Natrinema sp. SYSU A 869: one gene and its partner. Each later gene encodes a partner of the first gene's protein in a complex. Links are inferred from orthologs where the notes say so. Each region holds a gene or a part of one and is shown on either strand. Other genes may lie near its edges.

Evidence for each region.
Region 2: the proteins of rnhB (region 1) and K6I40_RS19980 are in contact, whole or in part, in a crystal structure (PDB 3P83), measured with the Archaeoglobus fulgidus proteins. The link is inferred for Natrinema sp. SYSU A 869 from one-to-one orthologs. Residues at the interface, in WP_010878125.1 of Archaeoglobus fulgidus: Ala74, Ile178, Ala179, Ile183, Arg190, Ser195, Asn196, Leu197, Arg198, Gln199, Lys200, Thr201, Leu202, Asp203, Phe205; in WP_010877842.1 of Archaeoglobus fulgidus: Val39, Ala42, Asn43, Val44, Ala45, Met46, Leu125, Asp168, Ser194, Asn218, Tyr219, Pro220, Ile237, Leu238, Ala239, Pro240, Arg241, Ile242, Glu243, Ser244.

The regions. Positions count from the first base shown.
Region 1 is NZ_CP082249.1:1,501,896-1,512,121, reverse strand. The notes cover bases 2,725-5,665. They hold rnhB (ribonuclease HII), read right to left. Parts: upstream 4,561-5,665; coding sequence 3,889-4,560; downstream 2,725-3,888. Other genes in these bases: K6I40_RS15605 (tRNA pseudouridine(54/55) synthase Pus10), read right to left, coding at 4,609-5,665; K6I40_RS15615 (TRIC cation channel family protein), read right to left, coding at 3,179-3,784; K6I40_RS15620 (hypothetical protein), read left to right, coding at 2,799-3,143; K6I40_RS15625 (CPBP family intramembrane glutamic endopeptidase), read left to right, coding at 2,725-2,774. Also shown: ATP-dependent protease LonB, read left to right, coding at 1-1,703; more of K6I40_RS15625, read left to right, coding at 1,704-2,724; more of K6I40_RS15605, read right to left, coding at 5,666-5,988; K6I40_RS15595 (hypothetical protein), read left to right, coding at 7,507-7,698; K6I40_RS15590 (hypothetical protein), read left to right, coding at 7,706-7,894; K6I40_RS15585 (hypothetical protein), read left to right, coding at 8,030-8,188; K6I40_RS15580 (HVO_A0556 family zinc finger protein), read right to left, coding at 8,267-8,452; K6I40_RS15575 (metal-dependent hydrolase), read left to right, coding at 8,562-9,119; tRNA (pseudouridine(54)-N(1))-methyltransferase TrmY, read left to right, coding at 9,192-9,794; K6I40_RS15560 (ArsR family transcriptional regulator), read right to left, coding at 10,091-10,226. UniProt on the Methanocaldococcus jannaschii protein: Endonuclease that specifically degrades the RNA of RNA-DNA hybrids.
Region 2 is NZ_CP082249.1:2,383,791-2,393,979, forward strand. Bases 4,458-7,361 are described here. They hold K6I40_RS19980 (DNA polymerase sliding clamp), read right to left. Parts: upstream 6,330-7,361; coding sequence 5,586-6,329; downstream 4,458-5,585. Other genes in these bases: K6I40_RS19970 (alpha/beta hydrolase), read left to right, coding at 4,458-5,100; K6I40_RS19975 (HalOD1 output domain-containing protein), read right to left, coding at 5,188-5,505; K6I40_RS19985 (hypothetical protein), read left to right, coding at 6,524-6,685; K6I40_RS19990 (23S rRNA (uridine(2552)-2'-O)-methyltransferase), read left to right, coding at 6,870-7,361. In the rest of the region: K6I40_RS19945 (M48 family metalloprotease), read left to right, coding at 1-1,415; K6I40_RS19950 (hypothetical protein), read left to right, coding at 1,529-1,696; K6I40_RS19955 (SWIM zinc finger family protein), read right to left, coding at 1,736-2,368; K6I40_RS19960 (hypothetical protein), read left to right, coding at 2,564-2,836; DNA primase regulatory subunit PriL, read right to left, coding at 2,909-3,991; more of K6I40_RS19970, read left to right, coding at 4,231-4,457; more of K6I40_RS19990, read left to right, coding at 7,362-7,643; K6I40_RS19995 (CopG family transcriptional regulator), read right to left, coding at 7,719-7,895; K6I40_RS20000 (twin-arginine translocase subunit TatC), read right to left, coding at 8,342-10,189.

The DNA of each region.
Region 1 (10,226 bases):
AACTGCTTCCCAAGGAGGATCTCCAGGACGTTTTAGTCTACCACAATCCCGACGACGGCAACGAGCCGAAGGTCCGAACCGTTCCCGCCGGAAAGGGCGAACAGATCATCGACGCCCACAAGGAAGAAGCCCGCAAGCGCAACCAGATGCGATCGATTCTGATGTGGATCATTATCGCCGTCGTCATCGGGTATGCGCTTCTGGTAGGCGGACAAATCCTGCTCGGCATTCTCGCAGCAGGGATCATCTGGCTGATCTTCCGCTACACCTCTCGTGGCACGGATGCGATGGTGCCCAACATGATCGTCAACAACGGCGATCAGCGCGTCGCGCCCTTCGAGGACGCGACCGGTGCCCACGCTGGCGCACTGCTGGGCGACGTTCGCCACGACCCCTTCCAGTCCGGTGGCATGGAGACGCCGTCTCACGACCGCGTCGAACCCGGTTCGATCCACAAATCCAACAAGGGCGTGCTGTTCGTCGACGAGATCAACACGCTCGACATCCGGACACAGCAGAAGCTGATGACGGCCATTCAGGAAGGCGAGTTCTCCATCACAGGCCAGTCCGAGCGCTCCTCGGGCGCGATGGTCCAGACCGAACCCGTCCCCTGTGACTTCATCATGGTCGCTGCCGGGAACCTCGACGCCATGGAGAACATGCACCCCGCGCTCCGCAACCGGATCAAGGGCTACGGGTACGAGGTCTACATGGACGACACCATCGAGGACACCCCCGAGATGCGGCGCAAGTACGCCCGCTTCATCGCTCAGGAGGTCGAACGCGACGGCCGCCTGCCACACTTCACCGACGACGCCGTCGAGGAAGTCATCCTCGAGGCGAAACGTCGCTCGGGCCGGAAGAACCACCTCACGCTGCTGTTCCGCAGCCTCGGTGGGCTGGTTCGCGTTGCGGGAGACATCGCTCGCGCCGAGGACCGCGAGAACACTACCCGCGACGACGTCTTGCAGGCCAAGCGCCGCTCGCGATCGATCGAACAGCAACTCGCCGACGACTACATCGAGCGCCGCAAGGACTACGAACTGCAGGTCAACGAAGGCGGTGTCGAGGGACGCGTCAACGGCCTCGCCGTCATGGGCGAGGACTCCGGGATCATGCTCCCCGTCATGGCCGAGATTGCGCCCGCGCAGGGTGGCGGTCAGGTGATCGCTACCGGCCAACTCAAGGAGATGGCCGAGGAGTCAGTCCAGAACGTCTCCGCGATCATCAAGAAGTTCTCCGACGTGGATCTCTCGGAGAAGGACATCCACATCCAGTTCGTCCAGGCCGGTCAACAGGGCGTCGACGGCGACTCTGCCTCCATCACGGTGGCGACCGCCGTCATCAGTGCCCTCGAGAACATCCCGGTCGACCAGTCGGTTGCGATGACCGGCTCGCTGTCAGTACGGGGCGACGTGCTCCCGGTCGGTGGGGTCACCCACAAGATCGAAGCCGCCGCGAAGGCCGGCTGTACGAAGGTCATCATCCCCGAAGCGAACGAACAGGACGTGATGATCGAAGACGAGTACGAAGAGATGGTCGAAATCATCCCCTGCTCGAATATCAGCGAGGTCTTGGACGTCGCCCTGATGGGCGAACCCAAGAAGGACTCGCTGGTCGACCGCCTCAAGTCGATCACCGGCACGGCGTTCGACCAGGGCACTGTCGGCTCCGCCGGCGGCTCGAATCCGAGCCCACAGTAAATGCCCCAGTGGACGACGTTCGTCGGCATAACGGGCGTCGTCCTCGTATTACTGCTCGTTTTATCGCATCTGACGCAATCCGCATTCACCGACGGTGAAACCGATACCAGCGACGGTGCCAGCGGGCCAGTCGACGGTCAGGCCAACGCCGATTCTACTGACCAGACGTCCGACTTCAGCGACCAGACGTCCGACTCGAGCCCGCAGACCCACGAGCCGGCATCTGATTCAGACGGCAACTCTGCCGCACCGACGGGTCACGATTCGCTCCGAGACGCGCGGGCGGCTGACGATCCGCTGAACCCTAACCCGGAGCCAAACGCGGGCACTGCAGGTACCGCCGACGATGACGGGAGCGGCGTCGAACCCACGACCTCGAGCGAAGCGCACGACGCGGCCATCGAGGACGATCGCGAGCGCGTCGATCGGCGACGGCCGACCGACCGCGGCGTCGATCCGGACTCGCTGTCGACCGGGATGGTCCTCGCGAACGTCGCCTTCTCACAGGGCTTATTCGCGCTCGTGTTGCTCGGTGCGGCAGTCTATACGGCGATTCCGCCGTCGGCGCTCGGAATTGAGTTCTCCATCGCGTCCTTCCGAACGGGACTGCTCTGGGGGACGGCCGCCGGGGTCGCCTTTTACGTCGCGAACGAACTCGCCGCAGCGGCCGCGACCCACTTCGGGTTCGACCACGATGAGGACCTCCGGGAACTGTTATCGCCCGACTCGCTCGAGGGGTGGCTCATCCTGTTACTGGGTGTCCTCCCGATCATCGCCTTCTTCGAGGAGTTCCTCTTCCGGGCTGCGCTGATCGGCGTCCCCGCCGCTGGTTACGGGCTCTCGCCCTGGCTGCTCGCGGTCGTTTCGTCCGTCGCGTTTGCGCTCGGCCACGGCATGCAGGGTTCGGTCGGTATCGTCGTCACCGGCCTCCTCGGATTCATCCTCGCGGCCGTCTTCATCGTCACCGGGAGCCTGCTGGTCGTCGTCATCGCTCACTACCTCATCAACGCTCTCGAGTTCGTCGTCCACGAGGGACTGGGTTTCGAGTGGGCGGAAACCCTCGAAGGCTAAGGGTTGGGAGCGGCTGCGTGGGGTATGGACATGACTGCCGGGTCGACGGCCCGCTCTCGAGCGATCACTGCGCTGATTCTGGGCTACTTCGCCGTGTTAGCCTACGCGACGATCACGAACGATCCACTTGCGGCGACTGTCACAGAATTCGGCTTTGGAATCATCGCGATCGCCGTGGGAGCGATGCTGTATGAGCAGCGGTCAGAACCGCGATCTGCGCTGACCGTGGCCGCGGGCTGTCTCGTCGCGGGCGGCGTGTTGACCTTCGGTGCCGTCCTCACGCGATCGGCCGCCGTCGACAGGCTCTCGTCACTGCTGGTCTTTCTCGGGGTCGGCTGCTACATCTATGCGGTCTGGCGTGCGAACTGAACGAGTATGGCAACCTATGGGCTACCGGTCGTCGATCACGCGCTCGTCCGAAGCACCTGTGCTGGGGGAAGCGTCCAGCCGTAGGTGACGGCGACGATGCGCGTTCCGACTGTCACCGCTGCACAGACCGCTGCGGCGACGCTCCCGGAGCCGCCGAGGAGGACGACGGCCCAGTACGTCCCACCGCCGAGCACCGTGCAACTCGCATAGAAGTCCTCGAGCAGAATGAACGGCGATCGGTCCAGCAGGATGTCCGCGAACGCCCCGCCACCGACCGCATTGATCGTTGCGATCGTAACGACGCCGAAGCCCGAGACGCCGACGTCGGTTGCGACGATGGCACCGGCCGTGGTGAACGCGGCGAGTCCGACGGCGTCGAAAAGCAGCGTAATCGGATGGTCGTCCGCCGATTCGAGGGCGACGCTCACTCCGATTGCCAGGGCCACGCCGAACAGTCCGAGGCCGATCTCGATCGGCGATTGGAGCGCTAACGGAACCCGATTGACGAGGATATCTCGCGTCGCTCCGCCGGCGAACGCCGTGACAAGCCCAACGACGGTGACGCCGAACAGGTCGAACTCCTCGCGGATCGCCTTGGTCGCCCCGACCAGGGCGAAGGCGACGAGTCCAATCGCGTTCATCGCGGCGAACGGATCGACGACCGCCGCCACGGCCAACCCTTCTTTCACTGGTTTCGTCCAGACCTGCGAGCGCCTTGAGCGCTACGCATCGAACCGACTCACCGCTAAAATTGCTCGAGCCCGGTCTGTTCGGCCGCGGCGAGCGCGTCTTCACAGGTCGACCACGATTCTCGCGCAAACGGTGGGAGATCGCCGTGTTCGTCGACGTAGGACGCGAGGAACTCGCGGGTAGTCGAATCACCCGGATAGCCGCTACCGATCTCCCCGTACTCGTCGGCGAGGGCGGCGACGTGGGCATCGCGTTCGACCTTGGCAACGATACTGGCCGCTCCGACGAGCGGCGAGTCGTCGTCGGCACCGTGGCGTGCGTCGACGGAGAGGGCCTCGAGCGAGCAGGCGTCGGTAACCCGCCGAGCGAAGCGCTCGGCGTCGGTATCGCAGGCGTCACAGAGTCCTGAAAGCGAATCGGTCGTGTCAGCAGCACGCTTGAGGTCGTCGGCCGCCCCCTCAATCGCCTCGGCGTGGGCCGCGACCGCGAGCGAGTTCATGTCGGTCTCGGGGGCGTCGATCCGCGCCGGTGTAATTTCGGCGATGCCGACCGCAACCCGATCGTCGCTCTGCAGGATCGCCGCCAGTTCTTCGCGACGCTCCGGCGCGAGCCGCTTCGAATCCCGAATTCCGTCGGGGAGTTCGTCGGGTTCCTCGAGATAGACAGCCGCCGCGAACATCGACCCCAGTGCGGGCCCCTTGCCGGCCTCGTCGACGCCGAATGGCATACGCTGTGGGTCGGATGCCGGGAGGAAAGCCGTTGCGACTCGGTTCGATCAGTCGGCCGTCTCCGCGACCTCGTCGTCGCGAGCCGCTCGCGGCTCGTCCAGGAAGAACTCCTCGAGTTCGAACGGCTCAGATTCCCCTTCGACGGCGGTCACGTCCAGCGACGTCACCTCGGCATCGGTCTCGAGCAGGCCCGCCAAGCTCGGCTCGGTTCGGCCGTCGTCGCTGCTGATGAGTTCCTTCACGTAGAGCCCGCCTTCGCCGTGGAGCCGCACTTCGGCCTCGGTCGGTGAGTGCAGGTCGCCGTCGATGCCGTAAACGGTCCGCTCGCGGGTCAGCCCCGCCCGCCGGTGATCGACCCGTTCGGGCGTGTACTGGTCGACGGTCGTCCCCTCGAGTTCGGCGAACGCCGCTTCAAAGGCGTCCTCGTCGACCGGCTCCGCGAATTCGACATCGGCCCGGTACCGTTTGCTCGCGTCGTGTTCCTTGACGCGCTCGACCATCTCGTAGGTTGCCAGACGGAGACTGTCGACCTCGACGGAGCCCTCGGCGGCCTCGTTGATCTCCATCTCGAGCGTTTCGGGGTCGGGGTCGCGCATACGGGGTCGTTTCACTTCGAGGACGAACGGCCGCCCGCCCTCGAGCATGCGGGCATCGACGTCCTCGCGGCCCGCGCCGTGGAAGGTGCCCTCGTCGCCGTCCATGGCCTCGACGACGTGCGGGCGGACGACCTGTTCGACGCTGGTGTCGTACAGATAGCCGGAGCCGCCGCAGTAGTCACAGGGCTCCTCGCCGTCGTCGCCCAGCTGGATCCCGCTGCCGCCACATTCCCGGCAGGGCCACTCCGTCTGGGGGATGTCGCGCTCAAGCTTGCGGTAGCGGCCGTAGACGAACGCGGGGTTGATCTGGACGTCGACCGCGTGGCCCGTGACGCTGCCCGACTCGAGGGTCTCGAGTGGGTCGAACCCCTTGAGATCGACGACAGCAAGCACGTCGGGTCGGTCGAAGTCGACCTCGGTTTCGGTCATCGCGCCGACGCGCCGTCCCACTTCGCGGTTGACCTCGCGCTTCATCGATTCGCCGACATCCGGTTCGAGATCCGCGTCCTCTCGGAGCAGTCGTTCGTTCTCCTCGACCAGCGGCGGGACGCGGCTTCCGACCTGGTAGGTGGCGAAGTCGACGCCCTCGAGGGCATCGACGATCGTCTCGGCGATGGTATCGAATGTGCCGCAGTACCCCTCACAGACCCAGCAGTCCGCGGGGTCGGTGGACTCAAAGTCCTCATCGTCGGCCAGCGCGACCGTCGTCCGCAGCGCTCGGCCACGTTCGGCGTTGGTCAGCCCGAAGCTCCGCTCGGCGAAGGGCCGCCCCAGACAGGAGTCACAGACAGCTCCGGTCGCCAGCAACGCGCGGGCGTCTTCCGTGATCATGTCTCGAGCATCGGGGAGCCGCGGGTAACACGTTTCCCTTCGCGGGGACGATCGATCGTGCTCAAACGCGCCCGCTGTCGGTCCGGAGGTTCAAATGGGACGGGTCCCATCCCCCGGTCATGCACGATTTCCGACTGGATCGACGCTCCGTTCTCGTCGCTGCGAGCGCCGGACTTGCTAGTGCTGCCGCCGGCTGTATCGAGCCACGGGCCGAGAGTTCGATCGAAGGTGACTCCTCGTACAATATTGACCATGAGAACCTCGCGGCTGGCTCGGCCTTCACCGATCTCTACGACGCGATCATCGAATCAGTCACGCAGGTCCGCGTCTTCGGTATCGAGGACCCAAACACTGGTGCCGAGGGTCGTGGCCAGGGCTCTGGCTTCCTCTATGACGACTGCCACGTCGTCACTAACGACCACGTCATCGCGACCGGCCGGGCGGCCGACATCCAGTACATCAACGGCGACTGGACGAGCGCCACGCTCGTCGGTCGTGACTACCACAGCGACCTGGCTGTCCTCGAGGTCGATCACGTTCCGAAAGGAGTGACGCCGCTTTCCCTGACTGAACAGCGTCCCGTCGTCGGACAGCAGGTTGCCGCGATCGGCAACCCCTACGGACTCGACGGCTCGATGTCGACGGGTATCGTCAGCGGCGTTGACCGAACGCTCCATTTCCCCGACCGGGGCTTCTCGTTCCCGAACGTCATTCAGACCGACGCCGCCGTCAATCCAGGCAACAGCGGTGGCCCGCTCGTCGATCTCGAGGGGAACGTTATCGGGGTGATCAACTCCCATGGGGGCGACAATATCGGATTCGCCATCTCGGCAGCACTCGCTGACCGCGTCGTCCCGTCGCTCGTTGACGACGGCTCGTATGACCACTCATACATGGGAATCAGGCTCAGGACCGTCGACCGACTCGTCGCTGAGGCGAATGACCTCTCCGAGGCGACCGGTGTCCTCGTCACGAACGTCTTCGACGGCTCGGCTGCTGAGGATGTCCTAAAACCCCCTCGCGGACTGTCCAGCGCCGCGGCGAATCGATCCCCATCGGCGGCGACGTCATCCTCGCGATGGACGGCGAGCCGATCCCCGATCGCCACGCCCTCTCGACGTATCTCGCGCTCGAGACCAGCCCCGGCGACACGCTCGCAATTCGGCTTCGGCGGGACGGTGAGACGATCACTCGAAAGGTCGTCCTCGGTGCCCGTCCGCCGATCTCGAGGTAGCGGGTGCACCGTGTTTTGAGGGCGGATCTCGTCGGCCGTTGATCCGGATACAAACCGTTCAAAACAAGTCGTTACACTGTCGGTTTCCCGTCTGCAGCCCCGATATGAGCTGTAGCGAGGTCGTACACGTCACCATCTGTTATGTTCTTCTTCGAGTGATTGAACGGTCTGAATCGATTCGAACTCCAACGCTATCGACCGTATTCGCTCCGTTAGCAACTCGATAACAATAGTAGCAGAACCGGTAGCAGTCGTCGACGCGAGTACCCGTCGCCTGATACACCATGACCGACGCTGACTTCCACGCAGCAGACAGCGAGGAATCGACTGCCGAGCTCGATCACGTCACCATCGAGAACGACGATGCACCGAATGAGTGTGCTATCTTCCCCCATGAGGCGAGCGAGGACGAACTGATGAATGCCTGGATCGCGGCTCACGACGACTCCTTCATCTCACTCGAGTCGATGCGCTAGTCAGCCAATGCATCTGAGCCAAACCGTCACGGCCGTTGGCTTCTGGCTCGGTACCCTGTTGCCTATCGTCTATCTGCCCGTCATCGTTGCCGGGATCGACTCGATGGGCCGCTTCTCACTGTTCGTCGGCCTCATGGTGATTCACGCGCTCGCCCTCGTTATCGGCCACGACTATTCGGGGTCGCGATCGCGGTGACGTCCCGCCCTCCCTTTTCCTCGGATCGTCGAACGTCGTGCTCTGAAATCGGTCGAGTCGGTCGTCCGTCTCGATTCGAAACGAGTTAGCGACCGACAACAAAGCTCTAAGTAATGAATTATGGTGGCAATTCACATGAAAGCTCGCTGTCCGCTCTGTCACCGATCGGTTCCCAGCGACGCACAGCACTGGTGTCGCTGCGGAAAGGCGATGGATCCGCGATGTTACGACGCACACGGCGACTGGTGTGCCGTCCGGGGCGACGATAGCTGGATCGGCGCGCTCGAGCGGTAGTGTCGGTTCCGCCCTGACTGATAGCGGGAGCCAAGAGCCGTACACGGGTTTCGTCAGCAGTCAGCAATAGACGAGCGACTAGTCGAGCGGGGGCGACCAGACCTGGACCCGTGGTGTTCCGCAACTGTCACAGAGAAGCGCTCGCTTGTCCTTGTAGCGGCCTTGCTCGAGTTCACCGTCCGGGCAGTGGTGACAGGACCGCCCCTCGAGCATCGTGAGCAACTGCTGGTGACCGCTGGCGTCCGATGACTCTGATTTCGCCATGTAGTCATCCCATACCCGATATCGAGGAAACGGTTTGCCATGCCTATGCAGTGTCGGGACGTGATTCGAGTCGAAGCGCCTATGCCCGTCTCCGGTGTACCACCGCGGGATGTGGCCTTGGGGACACCTCGCCGTCGCCTACCTGTTGTACACCGTCGGTATCCACCGGCGATTCGACCGACCGCCGCGTGCCGCCCCGGCGATTGCGCTCGCCATCGGCTCGCAGACGCCGGATATGATCGACAAACCCCTCGCGTGGAATTTCGGAATCTTACCCGGCGGCCGAACCCTCGCACACTCGTTGTTCGTCGTCGCCCTCCTCGTGCCGGCCGTCCTCCTCGTCGTGGATCGACTCGAGGCCCGCGCGATCGGCGTCGGCTTCCTCATCGGTTACTGCTCGCATCTCCTCGCGGACATCCCGCCAGCAGTCCTCTCCGGGGAGTTCGCTGCCGCCGCCTACTTCCTGTGGCCGGTCCTCGAGCAGCCTCCCGAAGCGCCCGTCGCCGGCATCCTCGATGCGTTCCTTCACTACTACGCGCTGGGGCCCTACGAGTGGATCCAGTTCGGACTGTTTGCCGTCGCCGTCCTCGCCTGGTATCGCGACGGCATGCCCGGTCTCGGACTGATGTACACCTCACTCGAGCGGCGATTCGGGACCAAATCATGATCGACGGGCAGCGGTGAGACGAGGTCGCCGCCGAATCGTGGCGGCTATCCCGTCGGCCACCGTTCCACCGGTATGCGCCAGTTCGTACTCATCGGTCACGACGTGCCCACGGAGCCCGACTTCTCGCTGGACGACCTCGCAGGCGGGGCCGGTCGCCTCGATGCGCTTTGCCGGTCGATCACCGCCGCGTTCGTCACCTCCCACGGCATTCGCGAGGACGTCCGCGTCCACCTGATCGCCCAAGACGAACTCACCATCACCTTCAACGGGAGCGACCTCCAGCGGCTCAACCCCGACGAGCGAAGCACCGCTGCACTGGTCCGTAAGGCCCTCGAGCACCGCGACGAGGCTATCGGCGCGCTCCCCGCGGAGCCGAGTCCGGGAATCGAGGTGTACCGCCGTGGCTTCGAGGGCACGCTCGAGGAAATCGCGGACGACGGCCCGATCGTCCAACTCCACGAGGATGGCGAGGCAGTCGTCGACGTGGGCGCTGACGCGCTTGAGGACGGGATTTTCGTGCTGTCCGATCACCACGACTTCACTGCCGAGGAGGCGGAGTTGCTCGAGGAGTTCGCCGACCAGCGACTTCGATTGGGGCCCGAACTGCTGCACGCTGATCAGGCGATCACCGTCGCACACCACGTTCTGGATACGGACGGCTACGAGCGGTTCTGAAGCCGATTTCGGTGGGGGATGTCTCGAACGATCGGATTCCCGTCGGGCGGTTCGACGCCCGATCCGGAAGCGTTAAACGACCGGACGCGTACACTCAGAATGCGGGCCGGTGGGGTAGCTTGGTATCCTTCGGCCTTCGGGTGGCCGTAACCGCGATTCGAATTCGCGCCGGCCCACTTTTCCCGCATTTCGACTCGAGGGGGAGTGGCGAGTCTGTAGTACTTCTCGAAGAGAATTAGTCAATCTCGCGTCGCCGACTATAGCTTCTTGTCCAGAAAGGAACTGATTCTCGGAAGCTACTTTTCCAAATCGTCGGCATCGAGTTTACCCTCGAGATATGCACAGCCTTGGTCAGTGATTCGGTAGAGGCCACGGTCCTTGTCATCGTACTCGACGAGTCCACCCTCCTGTAGCGCCCGCAACCGTCGTCTT
Region 2 (10,189 bases), 880 kb from region 1 along the record:
CGATCGGTCCCGATTCCGCGCTGGCCGCGGCGACCGCGATCGCCGTCGTTCCCGTGCTCGCGCTCGGCTACGTCGCAGTCTCGATGGAGGGGAGCCCCACACTGTCGATGGCCGCCTATGTAATCTGTCTCGCGGGTGCGGCGGCCGCTTTCCTCGCGGCCGTCTGGGCGACGGTGTTTCTGTTCGTCGTGATCCCGCTCGGGTTCGATACCGCAGCGACCGCGGCGGGGCTCGTCACGCTCGCGTTGGCGGCCGCCGTCGCGGCGGTCTCGGTGGCGGCGGTCACCGCGGTCGGGAAGTCGACGGATTGGACGCTCGTGTTCCGAATGGCCGTCGCGATACTCCTGCTCGTCCTCATCACGATCGGCTTTCTCGCCGCGATCTGGCTCGTCGCGTTCGTCCTGTCTACCCTCCTCGTCGGGCCGGTCCTCGGGGTGTACGTGGCTGGCGGGATCACCGTCCTCGCGACAGTCGTCCTCGGCTACCACGAGTACACGCAGGTCGAGTCCATCGAGCAGCGGGCGGACGCGACGCCGACGTCCGCCGCCGACCTACCTGGAATCCACGCGACGACGACGAAGGTCGCCACCCAGCTCGGCGTCCCGATGCCGACGATTGCTATCTCCGAAACGCACGCCCCCGAGGCGATGGTCGTCGGGTTCCGACCGAGCGACACGCACCTTATCCTTTCCTATGGTGCCGTCACGGCGCTCACCGACGCCGAACTCGAGGCGGTCATCGCTCACGAACTCGCCCACGTGGCGAACAGGGATGCGATGGTGATGACTGCCGTCTCGGCACCGGTCGTCCTCGCCGACGGCCTGCGAGCGCGGGTGCGCGACGACCTGTTACTACACGGCGGTCGGGAGTGGGACGAAGACGAGTGGAAGCCGCCCGCGGAGACGCCCGATCCGGACGGAGAGTGGGGTGACGACGAAATCTTCGGCCCCGACGACGAGTGGCGAGCGATGACTCTTTCGCCGAATTCAGACGACGATGACAACGCGAACGAGAGCGACGGCTGGCTCCTCAGTTTAGTCCTCTTCATCATCGCGACCGTGGCGTGGCTCATCAGCCGAGCGATTACTGCCGTCCTCTCGCGGGCCAGGGAGACAGCCGCAGATCGCACCGCCGTCGAGGTGACCGGATCGCCGGCCGCCCTCGCTGGCGCACTCCGGGCACTCGACGACCGCATCACGCAGATGCCGACCCGCGATCTCCGCGAGGTCGCGAGCGTCTCCTCGCTGTCGATCCTACCCCTCGAGCCGATGGCGACCGACCCGGGCGACCCCGATTCAGTCCTCGGGAGGGCTCGAAATCGGCTCCACCGGCTTCGCGTCCGGTTGTTCCGGTCGCATCCGCCGACCGAGCAGCGACTCGCCGAACTCGAGGCCCTCGAGCGGGAGCGCCGCTGACCGGTCGATCGATGACGGCGAGTTGGAACCCCCTGAAGAAGACCCGTCTCGGCTTCCGACGGAGCTCGCGCTCGAAGACAACACTTACGTTCATTATTCTATTCTGACACTGTATGAACGAATCAGCTATCGTCGGCCGCCTGAATCTCATCATCGTGCTCCTGGCGCTCATCATCGTACTATTGCTATGGCCACTCCTACCGATACTGCTGTTTTACGGGGTTGTCGTCCTCTTTTTTGCTCTTCTCGCTGCGCTGGTCTGGGCGTTGGTCCAATCGTAGTAAATACGGCGATGAAGAAATCGCGTTGTGTGTTGACAATTACCTCGAGTCGGTGACTTGTCGCAGCCGCGTCCGCGGGAAGACGTAGACCTTCAGCGACGAGGGGACAACGCCGTTTCTGGCCACGGTGGCATGATGGTATACCGCGCCGACGACGGGGACATCCGGTTTATAGGCCTCGTTCGTCCCGTATTCGGCGACGGTACAGTCGGCCGCCTTGAGTTCGACGGCGTCGGCCCGCAGTTCCGAAACGTCAACGACGGTGAGGCGGTCGCCCGTCTCGCGGTCGACGACGGTGTCACCCGGAATGAGCGTGTGTTCGTCGCAGTAGAACGGCGCGGTCGCGTCTTCGTCGACGAACATCGTCTCGTCGCAGTCGTGACACGTGACGGCGATCTCGCCCGGCGGCGGGGTGCGCCCTTCCGTGATCTCGATCGCGACCCGGCGAACGTGCTTGCAGCGAGCCTTGCGGAAGACGTGATCCGGACAGGTACATCTGCCCGCCTCGAGATCGACGAGATAGGTGTGGTCGCTCGCGGACTCGACCTCATAGAGGCCGTCACCCAGCGGGAGCACCGACATCGGCTCGGTGCGCGCTCGGCGCGATCGCTTCGTGAGGTGGTCTGGCGACGGTACTGGCAGCGGTGCTTTCGGTGACGCTGTTGTTTTCATGGGTGCGTCGACGGGGAAATCGCTAGTCGGCTGGCTATTCGATGTTGTTAGGGTATCGAGGGCAATAACGACCTCGCCTGCAACAGCAAGTGCGCCGTTTATACGATAGCGACCACCGAGGAACGATCGCTCCTGATGACTGCTCGAGGCCCCCTTCGAAGCGCTTTTCACCGGGCCGGAGAAAGCGATCAGTCAATGGTCGAACGCGAACAGGTCATCGAAATCGTCGCGGCCGTCGCTGCCGTCGCCGTAATGCTGGCATCCATGGTCGCCATCGGGTCCTCCTACGGAGCCGAGAACAGCACGCTCTCGCCCGAAGGTGCGCAGATGCTTGTCGGCGTGATCATCGGCTTTATCTTCCTAATGACTGCGGTCGGCATCGGGCTAGCCTACGTCCTGAACGACGCCGAGGACGGTCTCGACGCGACCGACGATGACGACAACGGAGACGCGCAGGGAACGGTCTGAGACCGACAGTACGTTTTCATCCGTCGTCGGCTGACGTCACGTCTGCTCGACGGTCCGACTCCGTTAATCAGGTCAGTCCCCGCTCGCGGACTGGCCGTCGTCCTCAACTTCTCGCCAGTCCTCGAGTTCTTCGTCGTCGGCGTCGTCGATCCGCTGCTCGTAGTACGCCATCGGGTGGGGAATGCGCTCACAGAGATCGTCCTTGTTCACGCAGTCGCCGTAGGACTGCATGGTCGCACAGGAGGGTGCGGAGTACTCCGTCGGCGAACTGTCCCCGCGGATATGGTCAGTCTGATAGCGAGTCATCTCCTCGCCGAACGACGAGTTGACCCGATAGAGGTCGACGATCTGGTCGGTGTTCATCCCGATACTCGTGAGGAAGGCAGTGATCGCGAAGCGAGAGTGATGGGAGAGGTGTTCGCCCTTCTGGATCTGATCGAGCAGCGCCTTCATACACGGCGGGAACAGGTCCGGAACGACGGTGTCGATGTCCTGAGTGAGATCGAGATCGGCCAGCACCTCGCGGATCTCATCGGCGTCGTCTTCGAGTCCGGTCGCGATGGTCTCGGGGACCTCGAACGGTAGCCCATCCTCGATGCGGCCTCGGATCGCCTCCCGCAGGAGCGTAAGAAGTTCGTCCTCGTCGACGGGAACGTTGCCCGCGTCCAATGGCTGATTCACGAGTTGCCACCCGTCGTCCCACAGGTCTTCGGCCAGCGGCAGGTAGGTACCAACGTCGATCCGGTAGCTGTCGCTCGATTCACGGATGTCGTCTCGCAAGTCGAACTCGGCGAGTAAGTCCTCGAGTGCCAGCCCCGTCGACTCGATGCTCTTCAGTTCGGTCGTATCGGCCATGTCGGCCGTAAACCGCTCGTAGGCCGTCGCGGCCTCGGCGCGAGCGTACTTGCGCACGAGCACGCGTTCGCCGACCATCGAGACGAGCACCCGTGCGACCGGGTAGGAGAGCAACTCGATGCGGGCGTCGCGGTGTGTCTCACCGGTCGACCCCGCTTCGATTGCGGTAATAACACGTTGGCGCGCGCGGTTGACGACCGCCCGATCTTGCTCGACGACGGTCGCCAGATCGACCGCCTCCGTCGCGACGGCCTCGCGGGCCGCCTCGAGAAACGGGTACCGGGCGTGGAGTCGCTGCATCGGTAAAAGAATATTACTCCCGCGGGATAAACGCGCTGATTATCCCAATCGTTCTTTATCAGGCCGTTCGTCTCGTCGCTCCGATACCGGCGTCAATCGTCACCGATAGCCGGCCATCACACCGGTGGTAAAATTGTATTACCGGCGCGGACGGTCGATCGATGTCGCCAGCGACCGACGGTCTCATCGCTCCCCACTCGAGGATCGATTTCAAGGGTGTTCGACACGTCGTCTCGAGTATGCCACAGGCGACGAGAGATGGCGTGTCGATCTACTACGAGTACGATCAGAGCGATGGAGACGGCCGGGCACCGGTCGTGTTCGTGCAGGGACTCGGGTTCGGTCGGTGGATGTGGCGCTGGCAACGCGAGGCCGTCGCCAACGAGTACGACATTATTGCCCCCGACAATCGGGGCACCGGCCGCTCGGACACTGGCCTCCCGCCGCTCGTTCCGCGGCTTCCCGGGACACTTCGCGGCCTGGTCCTCCTTAAACTGGCTGGCTACTCAATTGGTGGGCTGGCGGCCGACCTCGAGGCCGTCCTCGACGATGTAGGGATTTACGACGCCCACATCGTTGGCGCGAGCATGGGCGGGATGATCGCCCAGCGCTACGCGATCGAGTACTCCCGGGCGAAGTCGCTCACACTGTGTTGTACGTCCCACGGCGGCCCCGACGCGGCACCGGTCCCCGACGAGACGCAAGAACACATGTTCGACACGCCCGACGGGGCGAGCGAGCGAGAGACGCTCCGCCACCGGATGCGGCCCGCGTTCAACGAGCGGTTCACCAACCGGAACCCGCATCTCATCGATCGGATCCTCGAGTGGCGACTCGAGCAGGACGCCGACGATCCCGCCCGCGAGGCTCAGGCCGCCGCCGTCCAAAACTTCGATGTCAGTGGCCGCCTCGACGGGCTTCGGACCCCGACGCTGATCCTCCACGGGACGGCCGATCAGGTCGTCCCCGTGGAGAACGCGCGACTGCTCAGGGAGAAGATCACGGACAGCCGTCTCGAACTCGTCGAAGGTGGCTCACACCTCTTCTTTATCGAGGACGCCGATCGAGTGAACGAGATGCTGCTCGAGTTTCTCGAGGAGCAGGACTAGACTGGACGCGAACGAGACGGACGGTTTCGACGGGAACTGAGGAGACGAACCGAATGCAGCGGCCGGGAGTGAGAACTGGCCGCTGTCTCAACTGGCCGTCGCGGTAGTATCCCGAATCCGAATTTCGCCGTCAGTCCGGACGCCGATGTCGAACTCTTCGTAAGTAAACCGCACCCGGTGGGTGTCGACGTCGGCGGCCCGCTGGGCGTGCTCGACGAAGGAGTCGAGTGCGTCCGGATCGACGACCTCGTACAGCGGCGCGAGTTCGGTCGGATCCGATCCGCACAGCGTCGCGACGGCAGTGACGATGGTCTCGCTCGGCCGGTCGCCATCGGGATCGAACGTCGAGACGAACCTGACATCTGCTGGCTCCGATTCGTCCGTCGAATCATTCGTAGTAGGCATACGCTGACGTCCGCGAGTAGCCCAGTAGCCACTCCCCTTCCTATATTAACGTATTAAGTGATCGCCGGCAGCGGTCGGCGTTACTCGCTCTGGATGCGCGGCGCGAGCATGTAGGTGACCTGTCCCTGTCCTTCACCGAAGCCGAAGTAGATCTTGACGGGGAACTCCTCGCCGAGATCCAGCGTGACCTCCGTGTCCTTGGGAATCGCCTTGTTCATGTCCTTGAGATAGTCCAGCGAGAACAGCGAGTGAGCGGGACCGATCTGGATATCGATCAGATCCTCCTGGGTGAGTTCGAGGTGGACGTCGTCGGTGTCGCCCTCTGCGTCGACGTAGAAGTATTCCTCAGTCTCGTCGACGCCGAGCGCGATGTGGTCGGAGACCATGTCGGCTGCGGTCACCGAGCGGTTGACGTCGTTACCCTCGAGGACGACCTCCGCAGGCAAATCGAGATCCGGAATGTCGGGCTCCTGTCGAATGGAGTCGGGATCGATGAGCGCGAGCGTGTATTCGAGTCCGTCGATCTGGATGTGGAGCTTTCGGGTCTCCTCATCGAGTTCGAGCTGGATGAGCTGGCCGGAGTCGGCCATGCCAGCGATATCCTCGAGCCGCGAGAGGTCGACGCCGATCAGCCCGCCGTCCGCTTCGTAGGACTCGAACGCAGCCGCATCGAGCGAGAGGTCGACCATCCCGACGTTCGCGGGGTCGACGGCCCGGATTTCCAGCCCGTCTTCCTCGAGGTGGATCTTGCACTCGTCGACCAGGACGCTCACTGAATCGAGCGCGCTGGTGAGCGTTTCGGCGCTCACGATGGCCTTGAACATATAGCTCGGCGTACGGACGGTCGACATAAAAAGCCACCCTTTACGCGCGGGCGGGGGCTCGTAGTCGGCAGATTGCGAGCTGTTTCGTTCGGTCGTTTGACAGTGGGTCGGGTTCTCACCATCACTCAGTATTCGTCGCGTAACCGGATCTCGTTGTCAGTAATCTCGCCGATCGCGTCGTTCCGGCCGACGAGATGGAATCGCCGGACGAGACGGAGGCACCGGACACGGGCTCCCGCGACGACGAAACCACCGGCGACGACCGCGACTCGACGGATCGCGACGACGTCGACCCGGACAATGTGGCGGACGGCGACCCGGTGTCCGAAATCGATCCCAAAGAGGATGTCAGATGACGGGAGTGTCCAGAGCAGGCGGTGTTGCGCCGCGAATCGTTTTCAGCAGGTCTTTCCGCTTCTGGTCCGTACCCGTGGTACGAATACGACGACCGTCCCGAGTGACGGCGACGGCACCCGGATCGGGTCGTCGGCAGTCTCCGCTCCGAATCACACGAGACTGCGACCACGTGAGGAACGACTCATGGCAAAAGACCACTACTACAACAAGGCGAAACAGGAAGGCTATCGCTCTCGAGCGGCCTACAAGCTCAAACAGCTCGCCGACCTCGAGAACGTTATCGACCGCGGCGACACGGTCGTCGACCTGGGCGCAGCCCCCGGCGGTTGGCTCGAGGTCGCCGCCGAGGAAGTCGGCCCCGAGGGGAACGTCATCGGTGTCGACTTCCAGCGGATCAAAGACTTCGACGATCACGATAACGTCGAGACGCTCCGCGGGGACATGACCGAGGACAAGACCCGCGATCGGGTTATCGACGCCGCCGGCGGCCCTGTCGACGTCGTGATTTCGGACATGGCACCCAACATGTCCGGAGAATACTCGCTCGATCAGGCCCGCTCGCTGCACCTCGCGCGACAGGCCTTCGAGACCGCCGCCGACCTCCTCGATAGCGGCGGGGACTTCATCGTGAAGGTCTTCGAAGGGCCGGATGTCGACGACTTCCGGGCCGATGTCGAGGAGAAGTTCCAGTACGTCCGCGCAACCTCGCCGAAGGCCAGCCGCGACGAATCCTCCGAGATCTACTTCATCGGAAAGGGCCGGCTCACCGCGACCGTGCGGCCGGGCGACGAACTCGAGGTCGAGATCGAAAGCGTCGGGAACGAGGGCGACGGTATGGCCTCAGTCGACGGCTACCGACTATTCGTCCCTGACACTGAAGAGGGCGAGACCGTCACTGTCCGCGTCGAGGATGTCAAGCCGAACTTCGGGTTCGCCCAGCGGATCGACCAGGACTGAATCTGCATCTCGCCGGTCTGCGCCGATCGCGCTGCGTTCTGGACCGCCCGTTCTGCTTTTCCACCGACCGGTCCGCTATTCCTGGTCCTCGAGGCGGTCGTGGCGTTTGTCGATCTCGTCTAAGATATCTAGATTCTTCCGGATCGACGATCGGATCGCGTCGCTACGGTTGACGAACTTGCCGTCCTCACCGACGTGGTCGTCCAAATCGTTGAGGAGTTCCTGTGGGATTTCGACGCTGATCTTGGGCATCAGTCTGGCTAGACGTTCGCAAGTCGCCGACTTAACAGTAGTTGATTGCACAGATCCGGCGTTCCCCTCGAGACGGCGCTCGATTCCTCGCTCGTTCGGTACGGTGTGAACGGAGCAGTGGATTCTGAGGAGACTGAGTGAGCCAAAGCGTCCTGCTACCGTGGCAACAGGGAATCGCCGCTCCCTCCCCAACCGATTCGCTCGCTCCAGCGTCGCTCGCTCATCCACTGTCAGAGCAAGCTCTGACAAAGCCTTCGTTCACTGTGTTCACGAAGACCACGCGCAGTATCGGCGGCCGCCCTCACTGGCGTTCGGCCGACCGCCAGTACGCGCCACCGCCGTCGGTTGGCCGGTCTGGGGTAATATGTCGGTTATCTATACTGAACAGCTATTCCCAATCGAGCCGCATCTCGAGAACGATTTTCACCGACGTACGGAGAAGGTCATTACTCCGTGACGGCCGCACCGGCGTCTTCAGCGTCGGGTTCGGCCGCCGAGCCGTCACCGCCACCGCCGAACAGCCGGCCGCCGCCGGTGAGGACGTAGAGGACGGCGAGGCCGAGCAGGTACGTGGCCGAGATCGGGATCGCGAACATGAGCATCATGAGGATCCCCTTCGGGCTGAAGAAGGCGGCGATGACGAAGATGCCGACGACGAGCGGCCGCCAGCGCTCGAGCATTGAGTGGTAGCTGACGATGCCACCGACATGGAACAGCGCCATCGTAACGATGATGTTCAGCAGGAAGCCGATCCCAACGGTGGTGAAGATCACGAGCCAGAAGAAGCTCTTGATCCGGTAGGAGATGACCATTCCGTTGCTGATCGCGTCCGAGACCAGATACGAAATGATCGTCGGCGCGATCCAGAAGAATCCGAGATAGGTCCCAACGGCGAAGCCGGCCAGTAGACCGCCGCCCCAGACGACGAACGTGCGACGGTCGCCGTAGACCAGACCGCGCTCCTTGGCGGGCGGCCAAGCGTAGAACAGTAGTAGCGGCAACGCGGCGATAATGCCGGCAAGGGCACTTACCTTTGCCTCGAAGATGAGCACTTCGACCGGATTCAAGGCGATGACGATGTCCATCGCCTCGATGAGTTCGCCGAGGCTCATCGTGCTCGGATCGGCGCCCTCCTCGACGACCTCCTCGAGCACGTGACGGGGAACCCGATCGAGGAAGAGCCTGAGGACGTCTCCGAGACCGCCCGAGTAGAGCCAGAAGAAGGTCCCGCCCATGACGACCATGAAGAGCCCGACGATGCGGAACACCTTCGAGGTGAGACTGTTGAAGATGAAGGCGATGTCGTAGGCGTAGCCGCCGATGTCGTCTTCGTCCGTCTCCTCCTCGGTAAACGGGTCAAGCATGCCGGCCGCGGTGCTCGCGAAGAGACTCTCGTCATCTCCATCCGCACCGGCCCCACCCGTTGTGGCCGCATCTCCCGCGTCCGCCGTCTCGTCCTCGCCATCCATCGCCTCTTGGACTGTATCGAAGCGATCGAGGATTTTCTCGGCCTTCATCCGGTCGTCGTCGTACATGGCCTGCCGGGAGTATTCGAGGGCCTGTTCCTCGCTCATGGTCCGGAAGACTCCCGTCGGAACGTCGTCGATGTCCTCGGTCTCGAGCGTCTCGAAGTCGACGTCTTCGTGGGAATCGGCCCGTCGAATGTTGTCCTGTCGCGGGTAGACGGGCTGCTGGAGCACGTGAATCGTGTAGCCCAGCAGGACGACGAAGCCGACAGCAGCGGCGACGAACAGACCGACCGCGACCTCACCGAGGAGGCCGTGTTCGATCGCCATCGCCTCGAGACCGGTCGTTCCGCTGGGTCGCAGCCACGACGGGAACGTTGGATAGACCGACTCGCGGAGGTAGCCGAAGCCGCCCTGATTGACGGCGGTAGTGATCCCGATAGCGACGATGGCGAGGACGCCACCGAACTGGAGGAGACGACGCTTGACGTGGGCCGTCCCCGTCCCAGCGGATTTCGCCGCGCCGCGCCGTCGGACGTTGGTGACGACCTTAGCCAGCCCGAGGCTGAAGACGTAGAGGACGACCATCGGTATCGCCCACATGACCTGCGTGAACGGATCCGGCGGCGAGAACAGGGCCCCGAAGATGACGATTCCGACGACGGCGTGTCGCCACTTGTCGCGGAAGGTCTCGTAGGGAATGATCTCGGTGTAGGACAACACGCCCATCAACAGCGGAAGCTGGGCGGCGAGTCCGAACGATAGCGTCAGCAGCGCCATGAACTCGGTGAACTCGGTAATCCCGTAACTGGGTTTGACGCCGGCGCT